Regions from separate parts of the Salipaludibacillus agaradhaerens genome, predicted to be linked through region 2. Evidence: predicted binding sites of a transcription regulator. Region 2 holds the regulator's gene; each other region holds the start of a gene.
The links. The regulator LexA, encoded in region 2, represses DNA repair genes until DNA is damaged. The targets are predictions, from matches to a motif close to CGAACATATGTTCG.
Positions count from the first base shown of each region.

Region 1: a site for LexA is predicted at 2,175-2,188, ahead of addB (helicase-exonuclease AddAB subunit AddB). Genes of this name have one in related genera too.
Region 3: a site for LexA is predicted at 1,511-1,524, ahead of BK581_RS05205 (ImmA/IrrE family metallo-endopeptidase). Genes of this name have one in related genera too.

Region 1 is NZ_KV917378.1:516,100-520,745, forward strand. It holds gene BK581_RS02450 (FAD-dependent oxidoreductase) at 1-532, shown strand, start outside; gene BK581_RS02455 (FUSC family protein) at 959-2,059, opposite strand; gene addB (helicase-exonuclease AddAB subunit AddB) at 2,219-4,646, shown strand, end outside.
Region 2 is NZ_KV917378.1:349,507-354,152, reverse strand. It holds gene BK581_RS01705 (YneB family resolvase-like protein) at 1-626, opposite strand, end outside; gene yneA (cell division suppressor protein YneA) at 623-949, opposite strand; gene lexA (transcriptional repressor LexA) at 1,151-1,774, shown strand; gene BK581_RS01690 (DNA polymerase IV) at 1,878-3,113, shown strand; gene katX (catalase KatX) at 3,202-4,646, shown strand, end outside.
Region 3 is NZ_KV917378.1:1,080,007-1,084,652, forward strand. It holds gene dapF (diaminopimelate epimerase) at 1-688, opposite strand, end outside; gene BK581_RS05200 (helix-turn-helix domain-containing protein) at 1,063-1,467, shown strand; gene BK581_RS05205 (ImmA/IrrE family metallo-endopeptidase) at 1,597-2,154, shown strand; gene BK581_RS05210 (metal ABC transporter solute-binding protein, Zn/Mn family) at 2,490-3,416, opposite strand; gene BK581_RS05215 (PRC-barrel domain-containing protein) at 3,664-4,434, opposite strand; gene BK581_RS05220 (flagellin N-terminal helical domain-containing protein) at 4,462-4,646, opposite strand, start outside.

The DNA.
Region 1 (4,646 bases), 170 kb from region 2:
TATAACAAGTTGGAAGGATATTCAATTAATGATACCAATTCGTCACAAGACGCAGCAATATGTGAAAGGTAACGCGGCAATTATTGGGGATGCTGCTCACACTGTACACCCAATGGCTGGAGAAGGCATGAATATGGCGATACAGGATGGGGCGATATTAGGAGAACTACTGACATGGATGTATAAAGAAAGGACCAGGCAGCCACAGTACTTAAAGTTATATGAAAAAGTACGTAAAAAAAGAGCTGATAGAATGTCCCATTTAAGCCATTTGTCTGCCATGGCATATACGTGTCCTGCACGGTGGTACCAGCAAGGACGGATGTTTGCACTAAAGCGCCTTGAACGTCATCCTGTTTTACATGACAAACATATGCTTAATATTTCCGGGATCGGCTGGTGGCCATACAATGGCTTAGATATCCTTCGTTTTTTTGGACTAGCTAAAGCTTATTCATTAAAACGGTTGAAAAAGAAACAGCGGGAAAACATTTATTCATCCCATGACGATTATCCGTGGAAAGCTAAATAGGACAAGTCGTCTTTATTTTTCAATAAGGAGGGAGACCCTATGTTGCGACGACTATCAATTCCTAAGGTGTTACTTCTTGCTAAAGGAATGACGACCCTTTATAAATGGTATAAGCGGCGGAAATAAACAGACTTTAAAATGAATAAAAATAGGCTCATCATTAAAACTCTGATCTTTCGCATAAAAGCGTATGCGGTATCAGAGTTTTTATTTTTACTTGTTGCCATGAGAGCGAATATGCGACCTCCATATGAACAGGACATATGTCGACGGTTATCTAGTATCTAACAGTAAAGGTATAATTTTATGAAGAAGACATTTTCCTATAAGACAACGTATAATTGTTTAAAGAGTTTACCACAGATAACTGTCCTTAAAGCTCCGGGCTGGTAGCGTCCTGATAGAAGGGGCGTTTTATAATAGAGGTTACGAGCTAGTGATTAATGCCCCTTTATTACCCCCGTTTGAATGATCACTAGACAAGTGATAATATAAATCTTCCAAGACGTCATGAATGGATAACAACTCATAAAAAATAATAATTTTTTCACTCAATTGATGATGGTCCCCTTCAGTAATGGTTGTTGGTTTTGTATGAATAAATTCATATTTTAAATGATTGTTGAGCTCATCGATTGTCTCAAAAAAAGAAGGGATAATTGGTTTACCAATATGAGTCATGAGATAATGGAATTCTTTTTGCGACCGTTTAAGTAACGTTTGCTCATAATAAGTTAAAGTCGATGACACACTCGGAGATAAATAATGTAAATTACCTAAATGAAGTAAGATTCGCTGTAAATAGTCAGTTGTTCGCCTCTCTTTAATAAACGTGCGAAACTTTTTCATTTTAAATCGGTGAAAACGAAGTTCTTTCCTTTGAAATGCGAGTAATTGCTCTGTTTTTTCAAGATGACGCTTAAGTAATGTGTATGAGGAATGATCGAAATGTCTCATTCCTGTTTGATTGCGAGATGTTGCAGTATCTAATAAACGACTTAATAAACGGTTAATTTCTGCCACATGAAGGTGATTGCGCTTTTTAATTGTGTCTAAATAATTTGCAGGTAAAATTAATAAATTGACAGACGTAGACACGATTAAACCGATAGAGGTGGTTCCAAGTCTTGAAAAGAAAGAATAGATTAAATGATCATGGAGATCTGGAATCATAGCGACTGCTGTTAGAGTAGCTACGAGAGTCCCTGCTCGAAGTTTAAATTTTTCACACAAAAAAATAGTCAATATCGCAGCTAACGTATAAGAAGTAGCTGATTGCCCGAAGAAATAGACAGAAATGGCAGCTAATGCAGCACCAATTGCGGAAGCTGGAAATCTTTCCATTCCTTTTCTGATGGAATCTTGTGTAGAAGGTTCAATTGTAACGATGGCAGTAATGACCGCGAATATGGCTGGAAGATCTAATAATAAACAAATAAATGATGTGACAAACACAGCGATGGCTGTTTTAATTAAACGACTACCAGGCTTTTTAATAAATTTAGTATAATGTTTAAGAGGTAACATGCTGATCTCACTCCAAAAGGTTAAACTCATTAAATTTTAATGACACTATTTATCCTAGCATAAATTAACAGTACATTTCTTTCTTTGTTTCCTTAAAATTTTTGATATAATAGTACGAACGTATGATTGTATAAGTGATGACGAAAACGAGGTGGTTATATGCCTATTCATTTCTATTTAGGTCGCTCTGGAACAGGTAAAACGACAAAGATACAACAACAAATTTTGACTTCATCTACGAGTGATCCTAAGGGAGCACCGATTATTTATTTAGTGCCAGAACAAATGACATTTCAAGCTGAAAAAAATCTTGTGTCATCTTCAGGAGTTGGCATGATTAGAACGCAAGTGTTGAGCTTTTCTCGACTGGCGCTAAGAGTATTGCAAGAAGTAGGTGGCGCTGCCAAAATTCATATGGATAAAATCGGTGTTCATATGTTAATACGAAAAATTGTTGAGCAACATAAGACCGAGTTTCGTCTATTTCAAAAGGCGACAACTAATCAAGGTTTTATAGACAAAATGGAGCAAATGCTGATTGAATTGAAACGTTACGAAATTGATGGATCAAAGTTGAATGAACAATTACAGCTATGGCGTGAATCTGAGCCTTCATCATCACTTGAACGGTCACTTTATGATAAATTATACGACATTCAACTCGTGTTAGATAAAGTAGAAAAAGAGCTTTCCTCAACATATTTAACTGCCGAAGATTATTTACACATCTTAGCTGAACAAATTCCGCAATCTCGTCAACTAGAAAAGGCAACCATTTATATTGATGGCTTTCATAGTTTTACCCCGATTGAATTGGCGGTTGTAAAGGGGCTTGTGAGTCACTGTCGTGATATACATATCGCCTTGACTCTTGATAAACCTGTACAAAAGGAGACGATTCTTCATCCGCTCGATTTATTTTACGAAACAGCTAACACGTATCAACAACTTATTCTGGCATGTGACGAAGCTAATATAACGTCCATTCATCATCACCTTTTTCAGGAGAGTCAACGATTTAAAGCAGCGGGATTAAAACATCTAGAAGAACAGGGCGGGCGGCGTCCTGTCACCCCATCTTACTCACATGAAGGAATTAGAGTCATAAGTGCCGTGAATCGACGAGGTGAAGTGGAAAAGGTAGCGAGAGAAATTAAATCGTTAGTGCGTGATCATGGATGGCGGTATAAACAAATTGCCATTTTACTTAGAAATCCAGTTGATTATATAGATCATTTTGAGACCGTATTTTCGGATGAGAAAATTCCTTTTTTTATGGATCAAAAACGCTCAGTGCTTAATCATCCTCTAATTGAATTTATTCGTTCTGCATTAGAAGTCATTCAGAAAAATTGGCGATATGAGACTGTTTTCCGCATGTTAAAAACAGAGTTTTTATTTCCATTAGACTCTTCAGTTCGAGAGAAAGTTGACCAGTTAGAAAACTATGTCTTAGCATACGGCATCCAAGGGAGAAAATGGTATAGTGGTGACGTGTGGAGATATAGGAAAATGGCTACGACCGCAGAATACGAGTTAGATAAATCTGATGATGAAGTTACTATTGAAAAGGAATTAAACGAGTTAAAAAATAACTTATTAAGTCCTGTATTTTCATTTCAGGAGCGTCTTAAAAAAGCGAGTACGGTAGAAGATTATTGTCGACTTATTTTTAATTTACTTGAAGATATAAAGGCGGCAGACAAGCTCGAACAGCTTCGTCATATAGCTGTTTCAGAAGATCATTTACGTGATGCTCGAGAACATGATCAACTATGGGGAACACTTTTAAGTATTCTTGATCAAATGGTGGAAATGAGTGGGGAAGAAGACGTTCCTTTCGACTTGTTTATAAAAATGCTCGAGACTGGTTTTGAAGCGATGGAATTTACGATTATTCCGCCAGCATTTGACCAAGTAATGATTGCTAATATGGAAACGTCTCGACTAAATGACATAGACTGTGCCTTTATAGTTGGCACAAATGATGGGGTTATACCAGCTAAACCCGATGAAGGAAGTATGATATCTGAGGAAGAACGGGAGAACCTCGAAAAAACAGGTATGAAGCTAGCACCGGGTGCTAAGCGACAGTTAATAAATGAGAATTTCCTCATGTATTTAGCTCAAGCTATCCCTTCGTCTAAGTTGTATATTACCTATCCAATTGCTGATGAAGAAGGAAGAAGTATGCAGCCGTCCATGTATCTCAATTACGTGATGCAAACTTTTCCAAATCTTATAACTGAAATGGCATTTAACACGCCAATAGATGTTGAAGCAGAAGAGGAATTATCGTTTATTTCTCATCCTGATCGAACGTTAACACATCTTGCTTTTCAATTACAGCAATGGCGTAAAGGTTACAATATAACGCCCATTTGGTGGGATGCGTATAATTGGTTCGTTAAAAGCGACCAGTGGCATGATAAAGCAGCACGTATTCTTTCAAGCTTGACTTATGAGAATAAGCCGACACGTCTTTCAAAAGATTTAGCAGTCAAACTGTATGGTGATTCGTTGAAAACAAGTGTGTCTAGACTTGAACAATATAATGCTTGCCCGTTTTCACAGTTTGCTAATTACG
Region 2 (4,646 bases):
TCCTTATAACGACGGTGTGCGGTCGCTTTCGAAATGTCGTAACCGAATCCTCTAAGCATAGCTGCTACTTCATGAAATGTCAGACCAGTTTCTCTCAGTCGAACAATCTCTTCAATTGGCACGTTTTTTCGCTTTCTTCCCGCAGCGGCATGGCCTAAATGTGTCAAATTATTTTGAGGCGCATAGCCGGCTTCGACAGCCTTTTTCATACCTCTTTTAATTTTTGCGTTATGTAATTTGCGTTGATATTCTTCCACAACAGACACGATGTCTAAAATCATCGAGTCTGTTTCTGACAAGCTTAATTCACCTTCATCTTTAATTGAATAAATCGGTACCTTCATTTTTTTAAATTGATGAATAAGTGCCATTTTGGTATTCCCTCTCCCAAGCCGTGTTTCATCTTGAATGAGAAGAATATCAGCCGCTCCTTCTTTAAAGATCTCCAATACAGTGAGAATACCATCTCGTTCCGCTTCATAGCCGCTCGCCCGTTCTTCAACAATATCTTTAATGTCAATTCCCCACGCTTTCGCTGCCATCTTTAGCTCATCTACTTGTCTCATAAGAGAAGTTGTCTGTGCTTCCTTATTAGTACTTACTCTTGCGTATATAATTCCTTTCACTCTGAGGCAACACCTTTCATTTCCACCGGGATCGCGAGGCTTTGTCCTGGATATATCGCTTCATTGTCTAATGCATTTTCATTTTTTATCCATACTAATGCTTCTTCAATCGTCATCTCCATCTCTTCCGCTGCGGAACTAGCAATCATCCATAATGACTCTCCTTCTGATACAGTCCATTTAGATGTCATAAAAAATTGCTCCTCACGTCCCTGTACGTCATCGTCTTCCGTAAAATATGTCCATGAGAATAAAAGAGCAGATAACATTAAAATAGCAACAGATCCGTCCACATATTTCTTAAAGAATCGATAGTATGTCATAACTCTCACCTCGAATAAGAATGTTTGTTCCCTTATCATAAACGGAACGAATGTTCGTGTCAAGAAAAAAAGAGAACGTTCGTTTGCGCAACTTGTGTTCTCATGGTATAATATCCCTGTGTTATCGAAAGGTCAGGTTATGTATATGCACACGAATCCGATATTAGTACAAGCTTAAATATATATAAAGAGGTGTTTTACATGTCAAAATTATCTCCACGTCAGCAAGCGATCCTCGAATTCATTAGAGCAGAAGTAAAAGATAAAGGATACCCACCTTCTGTGCGAGAAATTGGGGAGGCCGTTGGACTTGCCTCCAGTTCTACTGTGCATGGGCATCTCTCACGGCTTGAGAAAAAAGGGTATATTCGACGTGATCCGACTAAACCCCGTGCCATTGAAGTGATCGGCTTAGAAGATAATACTGGGTCAGTCTCAAAAACCCTCTCCGTTCATATTCCTGTTATCGGGAAAGTCACAGCCGGTCAGCCGATTACCGCCATTGAAAATGTTGAAGAATATTTACCGATGCCTGCGAGCTTTGTTCAAGATGAACATTCTTTCATTTTGGAGATATCAGGAGACTCTATGATAGAAGCTGGGATTTTTGACGGTGATTATGTGGTAGTTAGGCAGCAAAGCTATGCGAATAACGGTGATATTGTCGTCGCCATGACTGAGGAAGAGGAAGCCACTGTAAAACGTTTCTTCAAGGAAGAAAACCATATTCGTTTGCAGCCCGAAAATGCTACTCTTGATCCTATTATTCTTAACAATGTGCATATTTTAGGAAAAGTTATCGGTGTATTTCGTACACTGCACTAATTCATACACGGGCTATGCTCGTGTTTCTTTTTTATGGGAAAAGAACAAATGTTCTTGTTTTTGTCTCCTCCATTTTGTATTCTAGTGCTTAAGGAGGAATTACATCATGAAAAAAGTCATTTTTTTAGTTGATATGCAATCTTTTTTTGCGTCTGTAGAAAAGGCGAAATATTATCATCATTTAAATCAGCCTCTCGTCGTCTCCGGGGATCCAGAAAGGCGTTCTGGCGTTATTTTAGCAGCCTGCCCCCTTGCTAAGCAGGCAGGAATTAAAAACGGTGAACGACTATGGGAAGCACGAGAAAAATGCCCTAATCTCATCTCTGTCCCTCCTCATATGCAAGAATATATTGATAATTCCCTAGCTATTACAGATATCCTTAAAAGTATAACGGATCTTGTAGAACCATATAGCATCGATGAACAATTCATGGATGTGACCTATTCTCAAAAACTCTTTGGTACCCCTGAAGATATCGCTCGCCATATTCAACATGAGATTTATTTAAAGCTACGAGTCTTTGCTAGAGTCGGGATTGGTGAAAATAAAGTGTTGGCAAAAATGGCATGTGACACTTTTTCTAAACATAAACCGAACGGCATTTTTCATTTAAAAAAAGACGAGATCGAAAACGTTCTATGGCCCCTGCCAATCGAAAAACTCTTTCGTGCGGGCAGTAAGATGGTTCGTCATTTACAGCGTCGTGCCATCCGTACAATCGGTGACTTAGCGCTTACAGACGTAGCTAAAATAAAAAAAGAGTGGGGAATTCATGGTCAAGTTCTTTGGATGAATGCTCATGGTATTGACTATTCTCCAGTCTCTCTGTCGACTACTGACGGACAAAAAGGGATCGGTAACGGGATGACCCTCCCTCGTGATTATCACGAGATAACAGATATTAAAGTTGTATTGTTAGAACTTTGTGAAGAAGTATGTCGCCGAGCGAGGCACGCTCACGTCATGGGACAGACTATAACTCTTGGAGTGACTGGTTCTTCCTATCACATCAAAACAGGATTTCATCGGCAAATCACGATCCCTGACCCTACAAATATTACATTAGAAACATATCGTTTCGCCTGTGAACTTTTTGAAACCTTTTGGGATGGGCAACCCATTAGACGTTTGCATGTGTCACTTACAAACTTAGTCAGTGACGACTCTATACAACTAAGCTTATTTAAAGAAAAACGACCTGACCAGATAAAATTAGGTTATGAGACAGATAAGATCCTCACTAAATATGGTAAAACGTCCCTCGTACGCGCCTCCTCTTTATTGGCCTCTAGTCAGGCTAAGGACAGAGCAGCTAAAATAGGCGGACATTATAAATGAGTCACTTCTCATACTAAAAAAATGTATAAGACCTTTTTTATATGGAAAAATATCACTGTGTTACCACCAAGTATAAGGAGGTTTTTTTGTGAAAGATAAAAACGAAGCAGCCAATCATCACGATGATGATACACTGACAAACAGACAAGGGCATCCTGTCACCGATAATCAAAATGTGAGAACTGTGGGTAATCGTGGCCCCACGACCCTTGAAAATTACGATTTTCTTGAAAAAATCAGTCACTTTGACAGAGAGCGGATTCCAGAGCGTGTTGTCCACGCAAGAGGTGCTGGAGCACATGGCTACTTTGAAGCTTATGGAACTGTAGGAGATGAACCAGCCTCCACCTATACAAGAGCTAAGTTATTTCAGGAAAAAGGTAAACGTACTCCTGTTTTTGTTCGTTTTTCCTCCGTTATACATGGCGGCAACTCCCCGGAAACCTTACGTGATCCGAGAGGTTTTGCCATAAAATTTTACACAGAAGATGGTAATTGGGATTTAGTCGGAAATAATTTGAAGATTTTCTTTATAAGAGATCCACTAAAGTTTCCAGATCTCGTTCATGCCTTTAAACCAGATCCAGTTACAAACCTTCAAGACGGTGAACGGATTTTTGATTTTGTTTCACAGTCACCAGAAGCCACGCATATGGTGACATTTCTTTTTTCTCCTTGGGGAATTCCTGCTAATTATAGATACATGCAAGGATCAGGCGTCAATACGTATAAATGGGTGAATAAAGAGGGGAAAGGCGTTCTCGTTAAATATCATTGGGAACCGAAACAAGGCATTAGAAACTTGACACAGCAAGAAGCTGAAAACATTCAAGCGAAAAATTTCAACCACGCGACTCAAGATTTATATGAAGCGATTGACGAAGGTGATTACCCTGAATGGGAGCTTTTCGTGCAAATTTTAACGGATGATGATCATCCCGAATTAGATTATGACCCCCTTGACCCAACAAAGCTCTGGTATAAAGAAGATGTCCCTTGGCAGCCTGTAGGTAAGATGGTACTAAATAAAAACCCAGAGGACTATTTTGCAGAAGTGGAACAAGCCGCTTTTGGTACAGGCGTGCTCGTGGATGGACTTGATTTTTCAGATGACAAGCTACTGCAGGGGCGAACTTTCTCATATTCTGATACACAGCGTTACCGTGTGGGCTCAAATTACTTACAGTTACCAATTAATTCTCCGAAAAAGCATGTGTCCACGAATCAGCGAGCTGGCCAAATGAACTATTATGTGGACAAAGGTGACAATCAAAATCCACATGTCAATTACGAGCCTTCTATTATTGGCGGTTTAAAAGAAGCACAGCAAGACGGTAAAGATCACACCCCTTATGTAGAAGGTGATGTAAAACGAGAAGCTATCGATCGGCAAAATAATTTCAAGCAAGCTGGTGAAACTTATCGACGATTTAGCGAATTTGAACGAAGTGAGCTTATCAACAATTTGGTAAATGCTTTAAAGCCGTGTCGACAAGACATTCAAGAGCAGATGATAGACCATTTCAAAAAAGC
Region 3 (4,646 bases), 730 kb from region 2:
TAGCGGTACCACAAGCATTCGTTAAGCCAACACCACGCTCATATGTTTGCACGAAAATTTTAGAGTCGCCTACCTTTTTTAGAAAACTAACATTGACACCGTTTGGAAGAATATTCTTTAGGTTATTCGCTTCCTTTCCGACAGCCTCAACTTCTTTCTCATCCACATCGCCTACAAGTGTCACAATGTGTGGATTGGGTACACTTAAAGCCGTAAAAGTTAAATGTTCAGGCAACCCTTTAATCGGTTTGTTTATATGATCCGTATCGTCTGATATTAGTGGGATCGTTTTGGGCTTTAATGATACTGGTTCTATCGCTACTTCATATGTAGGATTATTAGGAAATATCTCTTCCACTTTTCTCACTTCTAGATTTGCTTTCATTGTTTCAATTATCATGCTCTTGCGCCCAAGCTTCTCTCCTACATAACGCGCTACACATCTTAAGCCATTTCCACACATTTCTGCCTCAGAACCGTCTGTGTTAAACATTCGCATCGCAGCATCTGCAGATGTACTGTTTTGTACGAACAAAATCCCATCAGATCCAATGAGATGATCTTTACCTGCTAATTCTTTAGAAATCATAATTCGTTGTCGTTCAGAGAACGCATAATCATGCGCCATCTCATCAATAATAATAAAATCATTTCCGGAACCATGGCATTTCAAAATGTCTAAATTCATTATTTAACGCTCCATTTCTCTTTATCTACTCTATCCTCACTCGTTTCTTTCTTATTATACCAAACGCTACATTGGTACGTAAAAAAAAGTAAATCTCCCTCTAAAAAAATCATTTTGGACATGCTATTTTAACCCCGTAGTCTCACTTTATTAAAATGAACCACTTTTATCATTCAGTTTTATTAAACTAATACATCAGAATACTGTCATGAGCCATTTTTAGAGGTGCTCCATATCTCCTTTAAGCTTAATGTTATATATATGAAATAACACTTTATAGTTAGTGCCTTTTATAACTAACGTCCCTTTAGCTTTTTTTGCAAAAATGATACACTTAACATAAAATAAGGGACACGATGATGGAGGAAATAACCATGGATAATGTGCTCGGTAAGCGATTAAGGTTGCAGCGAGAGAAGTATGAATTAACTCAAAAAAAAGCTGCTACTATCTTTGGCTTAACAAATTTCCAACTTTCTCGATACGAGAGCGGCCAATCAAACCCAGATCCTGACATAATTGCTAAGTTTGCAGAATACTACGATGTATCAACAGATTATCTTCTTGGGCGTACCCATATACCTACTACTGAAAATTATGATCCCCTTGAAGATTTGAAACAGTATATGATTGATAACCAATTGGAAGATATAGATCTGGGTTTTTATGACATTGATCAAATGAAAAAATTAAACCGTGAACAAATTCAAGAATTAAAAGACCATTTCGATTGGGTAGTAGCTAAAGCTGAGAAGCTGGAACAAGAGTCTAAAAAATGACGCCTAAAAAAGAGGCAGCTTCTCTTTTTTTTTACACACAAATAGAACGTATGTTCTTATTTGTGTAAAGGACCTAGTTAAAATATGTTATCATGTAAATAACGAAATGAGGTTAATGAGGATGATGTTATGAAATATATCCATACACACAGAGAAGAATATGTCATGTCCTTTTATAAAAAGTTAAATATTCAGCAACCACGTGAGATCATTCCCAGTGATATTGCCCAGGCGTTGCACATTTATATAAAATATCACGATAAGCCGTCTAACTTTCAATGTGTCGGTAGGTACAAGGCAATCATGCTACAGCAGGGCCTTCCAAGGGAAGAAGAACGGTTACATTTTTTTCATGAATTAGGTCATTTATTAAGACATGCTGGCTCACAACTGTTCATGCCAAATGAATTTACGGAGCTACAAGAGTGGGATGCAAATCACTTTCAATTCTATGCAGCCATGCCATGGCACATGATGCGACAATTTGATTTTCAAAGTATCACCATTGTAGAAGAATTAAGTGATTCCTTTCAAGTCCCTCCCTCTTTTGCTGAAAGAAAATTAGCTTTCGTTCTTCATAAAGCACAAGAATATCAAGCCCACCTGAATGACACTTATGATTATAAAAATACCCATCATTTAAAAGAACAGTTCATCACCGATAAACAAGCTTACTATGAAGACTAATTAAAAAATACGTAAGAGAAACATGTTACTTCTGGCACCAAATCTATTATAAAGCTAAGCTTCAATTAGTGGGGTTTTACTGCCTCTTAAGAGGGGGATAAATATAAAACGAGACAGGAGTTTAGACTCTCTGTCTCGTTTTTCATCATAATTGGCTTATAGCATGTATAGAAAATAATAAAACGAACCTTCAATTTCGTACTCTCTCACTGATTGATAGTTTTGAGTGTGCATCAGAACATTAGCGTCCGTTAGCTCCTACCTAAATAGATGTGGCCTTTTTTGAACGGGCGTTTTACAGACGGTTATCTTCTGTTGATATACATCTATTAGGTTCACTCTGTCGTTAAACCATCCACGAACGTTTCTGCATTATGCCTCATCATCTCTATATAAGTTTCTGCGCCAGATCCTTCTGTTCCTACAGCGTCTGTGTACACTTCGCCAGCAATTTCTACATCCGAATTTTCTGAGACAGTTTCCATATATCGTTTGTCAACAGTTGTCTCCACAAACACAGCAGGGATACCTTCTTCTCGTAAAATATCTATAACACGATTTATTTGGCCAGATGTTCCCTCTTCATGAGAGTTGATTTCCCATATACCTTCTGTAGCAAAACCATAGTCTTCTCCAAAATACTTAAAGGCATTCTCACTAATCACGATCGTTCGATGAGCTTCATCAATATTGTCAACTTGTTCTTCAATCCAAGCATCTAACTCTTCTATTTCTGCGAGGAATGCCTCTGCATTAGCACGATATTCTTCTTCCCCTTCTGGATCCCTTTCAATTAAGTCCTCAACAATATTTTCCACGTAATAAGGGGCGTTTTTTGGACTTAACCAAGCGTGTGGATCAGCTTCATCCTCTCCTACTAGTGGAATGGCTTCAACACCATCAGATAACGAGACAACTTCCGTATCTGAGGCATTATCAACAACTCGTTCCAACCACTCTTCAAGCCCTAGTCCATTGACATAGAAAACATCTGCATCATTCACATTCCGAAAATCATTAGGCACCGGTTCATACTCATGAGGTTCTTCCCCTATTGGGACAATATAATCCACTGTCCCACGATCCCCGAGCACGTGTTCAATCATGTCCGCAAGCACAGAAAAGCTTGCCGTTACATAAATCCCATCCTCGGCTGAGGCATTATCTTGGTTTCCATTCTCATTATTCGCATTTCCCCCACACGCTGTTAAAAATAACGCTGTTGATAAAGATAACATGAAAGTAGATACTATTTTTTTCATTCTAACCTCTCCTCACTGATGGAAAATTTAGTATCGACCATACTATATGTACAAAAGCACAAAAAATGAATATGTCGAACTAAGTTTCTACTATATCATTTTTTTAGTTACAGCTATAAAAGTTGCGCAAAGGAAACTTTTGTAGCTATTGATTATTATACATAGGCAAGGACCCGATGTAAACCATTAATTTCATTATCATTTAAACGATAAACAGCACCTCTAGCGAAGAGGTGCTGTGAAAGGTCTATTTTCCATAATAGAGCCATAATTCACTTTCTCGTTTGTCATCTAAGTCAAGTTCTGGTAGATATTCCGGAGCTTTTTCAAGCTGTTCACGTGTCACATCAATCGAAAATTGAGCTTTTTCCCAACTTATCTCCTCAATCCACTTCGGTGAGATGAGAATTTTTTTACCTCCTGGCAACCACTTTTTTGTATCTGCAATGTAATATTTTATTTCGAATGACGATTCATCTATAAGAAAGTCATCTATTTTTCCGAAGGTATCATTTTTAGTTGCTAACTTATAGCCAATTACGTTTTCAGCATCATAAACGTGCGATTGGTGGTGATCATGTTCTCGCTCAAGAGGTAGCTCACTTAAATCTTCAACAAGCAATTCGTGCGGTAATGCTGCTGGCCCCCATATCCCATGACCTACCCAATAAGGTGACATCCTATAATAAGTGTGCATGTCTTTTTCATATTGGCGTGACAAAGGTTCTTTTTCTGGAACTGGCGCTTTATCCACCTCTTTACTAGATATAGAAAGCCTTATAACGTTGTTCTTGTGATCGATTTTGGCAATAGAGGCCGGTGATATAAAGACGCGTTCAGCTAGAAATGTAGCGCCTGTTTTAACGATAAAATAACGGACCGTCCAACGCTCAGTATCAAAATAAACATTGGTAACCGGTCCTATTTCACTATCACTCCCATATATCGTGTAAGAGGACAGCCAACTGTAATGGAGCATCATGTTTACCACCCTTTCACGGAATTTGAGTTTAGTCACTCTATTCCCTTCCTCAGAATGATAAAACTATTTTTCTCCTATCAACCGTAAAACAAGATTTTTTTGCTGATGAGTATGAAGAAACATCGCCATCCCAGCTTGATTAAGAACACGATGTTTGACCACCCCCATCATTTCTTTTGCCATATCCGCGTCCCTAATGCGAGATTCCGCTGCTGTCATCGTCAATTCATAATTCGTTAAATGACGAT